DNA from 2 places in the Eubacterium sp. AF17-7 genome. Region 2 is predicted to be linked to the other one. Evidence: riboswitches for the same ligand, from Rfam matches in the RefSeq annotation. Region 2 holds a riboswitch; the other holds the start of a gene.

Region 1 (4,447 bases), on a different contig from region 2:
CTTATCCTTTAATTGTTTATTTTCTAACAGTAAATTATCTCTTTCACGCTCTATAACCAATTTTTCTTTAAGGATTTCCTGCATTTCATTTTTTGAAGCATCGCCTTTTATCAGTTTAGATTCTTCTTCAATCTTTTTAATCAATAAATCAATATCTTTATTCATTTTAACTTCTCACTAACTAATGCAAACTTTTTATATAATATAAATCCCCTTCTTTAGCTACATTAATAGTTGCTTCACTCTTAACCTTTGAGCGTATCTCATCTTCATAGTATACCACATTTATTGTAAGATTGTCTCCATTATCAGTTACTGTATAATCATATGTTATCTGCTGCGAATAATTAGGAACCCACATTTCAAATTTCTGTTCCGCCTTATTATAAATGTCGCTTTCTTCCAAATTAAGGCCCTCAACATTAAACTGGCTTTTAAGCACCGCTTCAATATCTTTTTTTGATGCATCTCTATACTCAAGTTCATCACTTGCAGGTATATCTAATAAGCTATTATAGTATAAATGGCACAAACCATATTGTGCTAATTTGTTTACGGATACCGTACTTATGTCATCAAATTCATTTATAGCAAATATATATCTTAATTCATAACAGCATTTTATTATTGTTTCTTCCATAAAAGTATTGTTGCTATCATTTGCCTTAGTAGATTCCTCTACCGTAGTTGTCACCTGCACATCTTCAAATTCTTTTTTATCATCTTTATTTATTATCACCAGCACTATTGCCATTGCAATTATGATAACTATTAAAGAAACTCCTAATATTAATTCTTTCTTTTTTTTCACTTCTATATCCCTTTAACGCCGCAAAAATCAAATTTCTGCGGCGTTATTACTGTATTTTTCACACAAATTAAAAATATAATCATTTTTAATCTGTGGCAATGAATTTATTAACATTTTCATGTAAAATTTCACTATTTATTAACTTGTCTCTATACTTATTGGTACTAATTATTAATATTCCCAATAATAATCCTTATAACAGATTGTTTTATCATCTGCTGTTTCAATAAATACATCAGCACTATCAATCCGGCTATATTCCTTATAAGCATCACATGTAATTGTTGAACCTAATGGAAGGTTAACTGATAAACTTTCTAATGGTGTGTTTACTACACTATTAATTCCTGTCTGTTTATTATAATTACCCTTCTTAAAGTAAAATCTGTATGCCATAAAGCAGTTGTTTGTATCTGTTCTTAATACTTTATCACCTTTCGCAATTGTAAATGTACGGCTTGCTGCATCATAAGTGTTCTTCTTTGCTGTAGAGCTAACAACTGCTGTATACACAACTGTTCCTGCAATACCATTTCCATTGTCATCATATGTATCATTGTCCCAATTATTTGAACACATCTGGAATTTAATTTCTTTATCAAGTTCAATTTTGAAACTGCTCTTGTTATTTAATACAGTTCCATCCTGTAATCTGATTGACATTTTTAAAGGTACAATTACAGATACTTCTATTGATTCTTTATCTGAATCATCATTTTTATTATCGTTTCCTGAATCAGGCTTCGTTGTTTCTGAAGGTTTTGTTGTTTCTGAAGGTTTTGTTGTTTCTTCCGGTTTAGTCACTTCTTCTTTTTTAGTTGTTTCTTCTTTTCCGTCTTCTGTCTTTCCATTTTCTGTATCAAGATTTCCTACTACTTTTTCAACCTCTGAAGGTAATCCATTAGTAGCTTTATATGAAACAACTGCTCCACCTGAAATCTCTAATGTATCTGTTATTAACTGTCCATAAATCTTTGTACTTCCTGTTAATACTGTTTTTGAATCAGGTGCATAAACCTTACCTGTTATAGAACTATCACCACTAAATTCAAGATTTCCACTTGTATATACATTTCCTGCAAATATTCCATTTACCTGTGTATACTTTGTAGCATTCATTGCAATTGTGTTGGCATTTACTTCTTTAAAATTATTGTATCCTGCATTTTTTCCTGTAAATACAACTGTAAGCTTGCTACTGTCTCCACCTGCATTAAATGAACCCGGATTTCCACCTGACAATTCATCTACATATAAAACTACGTATCCGTCACCGCTTACTTTAACTTCGCCACCAACGTTTAAATGTTTAACTCTGACAACTGTTGTCTGATTTTTATCTGCATGAATTTCAAATGTCTGTCCATTGTAAAATGATACAGTATCTAAATATGCATTATCAGTTAAATCAAATCTGTTTGTCTGCCATCCAATGTAAACACTCTGTGTACCATCTTTGTATTCTGAAGTAGTTTTTTTAAAATATTCTGAATTCTCATCAGGATAATTATTTGTATTGAATAATCCTGAATATAATTCCTTGTCCATTTCACTAACTTCAATTGGAATATATCCCTGTACGGGTTTATCTACTTTAACCTCCGGCGATACATGTGCAGTTCCTGTAACATGCTTTGTTGCACTGTTTGAATACTTTAAAGTACCATTGTTAATTACAATATCTCCAATTATCTGTCCGCTTCCTGAAAAATTTGCTCCGTTTTTTGCAAGTACCCCATATTCATTTGTGTTTTCTTTTGCCAAAACCCCTATTGGCATTACCACATTAAATACCATCGTCATGACTGTAGCCATAGCTACCATTTTCTTTACTCTTTTCATTACATCCTCCTTCCAATTTTATCGCAGCCTTTTATACACGTATTTACGTATAAAAAAAACTGCAACTCCTTAAAAAGAATTGCAGCCAGACGACCATTGCAAATGTTGCTTTAGGCTCATAGCTTTGTGCCCTATTTTTTCAAATAGTTTACCCTCATCATTTGTAATATATGTCTTTATTTTATAAATTTTTATTTTATATGTCAACCCAAATAAAACTCTTTTTTACATTTTCAAGCCATAAAATAGGATTTTTTTCTAAGCTGATTTATAAAAATATTTTTATTTTCCGGCATTTATTTTATTTCATTAACGCCATCACATCTTCAACAATCTGTTCTTTTGTCAAATGATTTTCTTTAAGAACTTCATTTACATCATATCTGTCTAAGAATTCTTTTTTCAATCCAAAATTTATTACTTTCATATCTGTTGGTCCATAGAATCTTGAAATTTTTTCACCGAATCCTCCGTCTAAAATTCCATCCTCTATTGTGATTACAACATCATGCTCTTTCTTTAACTCTTCAAGTAATTCACTATCGATTCCTGTTATATAACATGGATTAATTAAAGTTGCCTGCGTATCTAATTTATCAGATAAATCATCTACAACTTCTTTTCCTAACTGATAGAATGTTCCTAAAGCAATAACTGCAACCTTGCTTCCTTTTTCAGTTACTTCATATTTATTTAATTTAGAGAAATCTTTTGTTACTTCTTTACCGTCAGATATCATTTCTCCACCCGGCAATCTTATTGCTACAGGATGTTCATTCTGCTCTATACTCCAATCAAGCATTGCAATATATTCTTCTTTTGTCGTAGGTGCCAAATATACAAGATTAGGGATATTTGCCATCATCGGAATGTCGTATAATCCTAAATGTGTTACGTCATTCATTCCATATACACTTCCCCAGAATGTAACTATTGTTGCAGGTGCATTATTAATACACAAATCCTGTGATAACTGGTCATATGTTCTTTGTACAAATGAACTATATACTCCATATACCGGTTTTCCACCATTTGTTGCAATTCCTGCTGCCATTGCAACTGCTGTTTCCTCTGCAATTCCTACATCTACAAATTGTTTTCCTGCTTCTTTTCGCTTGTCCTCTGTAAATCCCATAACAGTTGGTGTTGCAGAAGTAATTGCAACTACTGATTTGTCTTCTTTCATTTTCTTTAACAAATAATCACAAGTTACACTTGAATAATCTTCTCCACCTTCAGCATACAATGATTTTCCTGTCTTTATGTCAAACGGTCCACTGTAATGCCACTGTTCTTTATGCTGTTCAGCAGGTGCATATCCTTTTCCTTTTAATGTATTAATATGAACAACTACCGGCTTACTACTGTCTTTTACTTTATTAAATGCATCGATAAGGCTTGCTACATCATTTCCTTCATTTACATAAACATAATCAAGTCCCATTGCCTTAAATAAATTGCATTCTGCCTGTCCATTTGTTTCACGAAGAAGTTTTAAATTGCCATACAGTCCACCATGATTTTCTGCAATTGACATATCATTGTCATTTACAACAATTATAAGATTTCCTTCTAATTCTACAGCATAATCAAATCCTTCTAATGCTTCACCACCACTTAATGAGCCATCGCCTATTACAGCAATAACATTTCCTTTTTCACCATTTAAATCTCTTGCTTTTGCCAAACCACAGGCAAGACTCACTGATGTTGATGTATGTCCTATAATAAAATGATCATGCTCACTTTCATGAGGATTGCTGTATCCTGAAACATCATCATAATGTTCTTCAT
Region 2 (4,447 bases):
TTATACCCATTTGGCAGGATTTGCGTAGGCTATGTCTTATAAGGCACCTTGCTTACCTTTCTATATTTGGAAACCAAAGAAAAAATTTTTTATAAAGGAGAAACACTATGCAGATGTTATCACTTGAAAATGAATTAAAAGAAAATGCGTACCCTGGAAGAGGAATCGTAATCGGTAAAACTCCTAATGGCAAATACGCAGTAACAGCTTATTTCATCATGGGAAGAAGCGAAAACAGCAGAAACAGAGTTTTTGTCGAAGATGGCGAAGGAATCCGTACTCAGGCATTTGACCCTTCTAAATTAGTAGACCCAAGTCTTATTATCTATGCTCCTGTTCGTGTTCTTGGTAACAAAACTATCGTTACAAATGGTGACCAGACAGATACTGTTTACGAATTAATGGATAAAGGTCAGACATTTGAGCAGTCATTAAGAACAAGAGAATTTGAACCGGACGGTCCTAACTATACACCTAGAATTTCAGGAGTTATGCAGGTTGAAAATGGTTCTTATAATTATGCAATGTCTATTTTAAAGAGCAATAACGGTAACCCGGATGCATGTAACAGATACACATTTACATATGAAAATCCTGTAAATGGAGAAGGTCACTTTATTCATACATATATGCATGATGGAAATCCGCTTCCAAGTTTTGAAGGTGAACCAAAGCTTGTTTCAATTAAAGATGATATGAACGAATTCACAGATATGCTTTGGAACAGTTTAAATAAAGATAACAAAGTTTCTTTATTTGTAAGATATATCGATATTGAAACAGGGAAATACGAAACTAAGATTATTAACAAGAATAAATAATTTAAAGATTGGAGATTTATAATGAAAGAATTAGAATTAAAATATGGTTGTAATCCAAATCAGAAGCCATCAAGAATATTTATGAATGAAGGTGAACTTCCTATCGAAGTTCTTAACGGAAAACCGGGATACATCAATTTCCTTGATGCTTTCAATGGTTGGCAGTTAGTTAGAGAATTAAAGAAAGCTACAGGACTTCCTGCTGCTACTTCTTTTAAGCATGTATCACCTGCCGGAGCTGCTGTTGGTCTTCCTTTAAGTGAAATCGAATCAAAGATTTACTGGGTTGATGATTTAGGAGAATTATCACCACTTGCCAGCGCTTATGCAAGAGCCAGAGGTGCTGACAGAATGTCTTCATATGGTGACTTCATTGCTCTTTCTGATGTTTGTGATGTTTCTACAGCAGCAATCATTAAGAGAGAATTCTCAGATGGAATTATCGCTCCGGGTTATGAACCTGAAGCTTTAGAAATGTTAAAAGGAAAGAAAAAAGGAAGTTACGCAATTATTCAGATTGACCCTAATTATGAACCTGCTCCAATCGAACATAAAGAAGTATTTGGTGTTACATTTGAACAGGGACGTAACGATTTAAATATTGATGAACATTTCTTTGACAATATTGTTACTGAAAACAAAGACCTTCCTGAAAACGCTAAAATTGACATGGCAATTGCTATGATTACATTAAAATATACTCAGTCTAACTCAGTATGTTTTGTTAAAAACGGTCAGGCAATCGGTGTAGGTGCAGGACAGCAGTCAAGAATTCACTGTGTAAGATTAGCCGGACAGAAGGCTGATAACTGGTTACTTCGTCAGGCACCACAGGTACTTAACCTTCCATTTATTGAAGGTATGAAACGTGCTAACAGAGATAATGCAATCGACCTTTACATTGGTGAAGATTATATGGATGTTCTTGCAGATGGTAAATGGGAAAGTATCTTCACAGAAAAACCACCTGTATTTACAAAAGAAGAAAAACAGGCATGGTTAGCTCAGGCTTCAGATATTACACTTGGTTCTGATGCATTCTTCCCATTCGATGACAATATCGAAAGAGCTGCTAAGAGCGGTGTTAAATATGTTGCACAGCCTGGTGGTTCAATTCGTGATCAAGATGTTATCGATGCTTGTAACAGACATAATATGGTAATGAGCTTTACAGGAATCCGTTTATTCCATCACTAAAATATTATTTCTGTAATGAAATTTAATGACAGATTACTATTATTTAATTATAAAATTTTGTAATTTGAATAAATCATTTCAACTAAATAAATATATAAAAGCAAAGAAATCCGGCAGCACTTAACCGTCTGCCGGATTTCTTTGTTCAATAAAAAATATAAAGATAAGATGACCTGTCCACTTTTTATTTTTTATCATTAGTAGATAACGCTTTAATAACTTTGTCATAATCCACTGAAACCACCTCAAGAAGTTCATTTACCTTCTCCATTCTTCTTTTCTTTAGAGAATCGACTAATGGAATAATATGATTATACAACTGGTTTAAACTTAAGTTACCTGTAATCCCCTTCAATGCATTCGCTGCCTGAAAAGCCTGTTCTGCGTCTCCTTTGCTAATTGCTTCACACATTATGTCGTAGTTTACATCCTTTGGGAATGTAAACAAAAATCTTTCATACAAATCCTCCTTGTCATTAAATCTTCTTATTCCATCGTTAACATCAATTCCCGCTTGTGTTAACAACTCTTTATTCATTTTTCCTCCTTTAGAATAAGATGTTCAATATACTTTGCTTTTTACGAATAAAGCTAGACTGTTGTACAAAAAAAGTCTTGGGCACAGCACACCAAGACTAATAAAGTGCAACTGGCTGCCATTTTAAAGGCCCTATAGCTTTGCGTCACAGGTTTTCACCTGCTTTGCTAAATATATTTACTATATTTATAGTATATCGCTTTTTTTGATATATACAATGCGATTTACAATTTGTTTACAGTTTTCGTGAATTTGTCTATACAAATTCACGTTTACTATAAAAATTTCTTTAAATATGAAATACCTTTTTCAATCTTTCATCTTCATATAATACCTTCTTTGCCAAATCTCTATATTCTTTTTCATGTAAATAAGTATGTCTGTGAGGCTTTATTGAAGGTGCCATATCTATTGCCTTTTCATAGTCTTTGATATCCAAGTCTAATTTCTTAACAAAATTCCAAAATCCCGTATCGGTAAATATTGTATTTACTCTCTTATATCTGTGATTCTGAACAACGCTCATTAGATAAGTTGCAATGCCAACCTGGACTCCGTGTAATTGTGGTACAGGAAGCATTTTATCAAGAGCATGTGAAATCAAATGTTCACTTCCACTTGTAGGTGCACTTCCTCCTGCAATTTCATTTGCGATTCCACTCATTGCAAGCGAGTCTAACAACTCTTTTAAGAACAAATCATCTTTAATACTTTCAAACGGTGTTCTTACAAAACTATTTACAGCCTTTTTTGCAATCATCATTGCAAAATCATTTAACTCTGTATAACCTTTTTGGTCTTCATACACCCAGTCATAAAGTGCCGTAATTTTTGATACCATATCTCCAATTCCTGAATAAATAAATTTTTCAGGAGCACTTTTTATTATCTGTGTGTCGGCAACAATTCCATATGCCATTCTTGCCGGAACCGATGTACGTCTTCCATTAACAAGAAGTGATGCACTAGCACTTGAAAAGCCATCACTGGATGCTGAAGTAGGCACGCTTATAAATGGTAATTTTCTAAGATATGCGGCATATTTTGCACCGTCAATAACTTTACCACCACCAATACCTACTACAACCTGTGCTTTAGAATCAATGTCAAATGCAATCCCTATCAATTCTTCTATTTTAATTGAATCCATTTCTCTGTAGCCAAGCACATTGACTCCTGCATCTTTAAGTGACTTCATTACTGTTTCACCAAACATGTCTATTAAATCATTTCCAAAATATATTACGGCATTAGACATTCCACTCGATTTAATATAAGTACCAAGATTTTCTAATGTTCCTTTTCCGACTTTCAAAATTGTAGGTATTGCTATATGACTTCCACCCATTATTGTGACTCCTTTGATTAACTTAATATTATTTATGCCGGGAACATTAATCTAAAACCTATCCAATATGTAATGATTTCAAATATTTCCCGGCATAATAAATTTTATATTTTCTATAAATTATTCTTTGACCAATCCATCAGGCTCTTTGAAAAATTAATTGTTGCTGTTGATGTCCAATGGCATCCGTCACCGCCATCACATGATGATTTCAAATATCCTTTTCCATCATCAAACAAACCTGTGTAATCATAATAATATACATTATCTGTTGCTGCTGCCAAATCTGAGTACGCTTTATTAAATTTCAAACGCTGTGATTTCTTTGGCACATTTGCAGTACTTCTTTTGCCCGTTGGTGCTATTGGAAGAAGGACTATCTGTACATTTTTATTTTTCTTTTTAAGTTTATTTATCATTGTTTTAAAATTGTTGATTGTAGGAGTTGTATTGTCAGTACCTGATTCATTCATTCCTATTAAAAAATATACTCTGTCAGGATTATATGATGCAACTTTTTCTATACCTGTAGCACTTTTTCCA

What was found. A riboswitch is a leader RNA that binds a small molecule or an ion and turns the genes downstream of it on or off. The one in region 2 is predicted to bind cyclic di-GMP.
Region 1: linked by a shared signal. The riboswitch ahead of DWW96_RS01885 (hypothetical protein) and the one ahead of DWW96_RS07170 (hypothetical protein) in region 2 are both predicted to bind cyclic di-GMP.

The regions. Positions count from the first base shown of each region.
Region 1 covers NZ_QTWU01000001.1:434,593-439,039, reverse strand. The annotation lists gene DWW96_RS01895 (hypothetical protein) at 1-165, opposite strand, end outside; gene DWW96_RS01890 (hypothetical protein) at 182-811, opposite strand; gene DWW96_RS01885 (hypothetical protein) at 983-2,653, opposite strand; cyclic di-GMP riboswitch class I at 2,731-2,816, opposite strand; gene DWW96_RS01880 (1-deoxy-D-xylulose-5-phosphate synthase) at 2,955-4,447, opposite strand, start outside.
Region 2 covers NZ_QTWU01000006.1:11,849-16,295, reverse strand. The annotation lists gene DWW96_RS07180 (IMP cyclohydrolase) at 108-821, shown strand; gene DWW96_RS07175 (phosphoribosylaminoimidazolecarboxamide formyltransferase) at 843-2,018, shown strand; gene DWW96_RS07170 (hypothetical protein) at 2,203-2,556, opposite strand; cyclic di-GMP riboswitch class I at 2,660-2,735, opposite strand; gene DWW96_RS07165 (iron-containing alcohol dehydrogenase family protein) at 2,846-3,904, opposite strand; gene DWW96_RS07160 (SGNH/GDSL hydrolase family protein) at 4,018-4,447, opposite strand, start outside.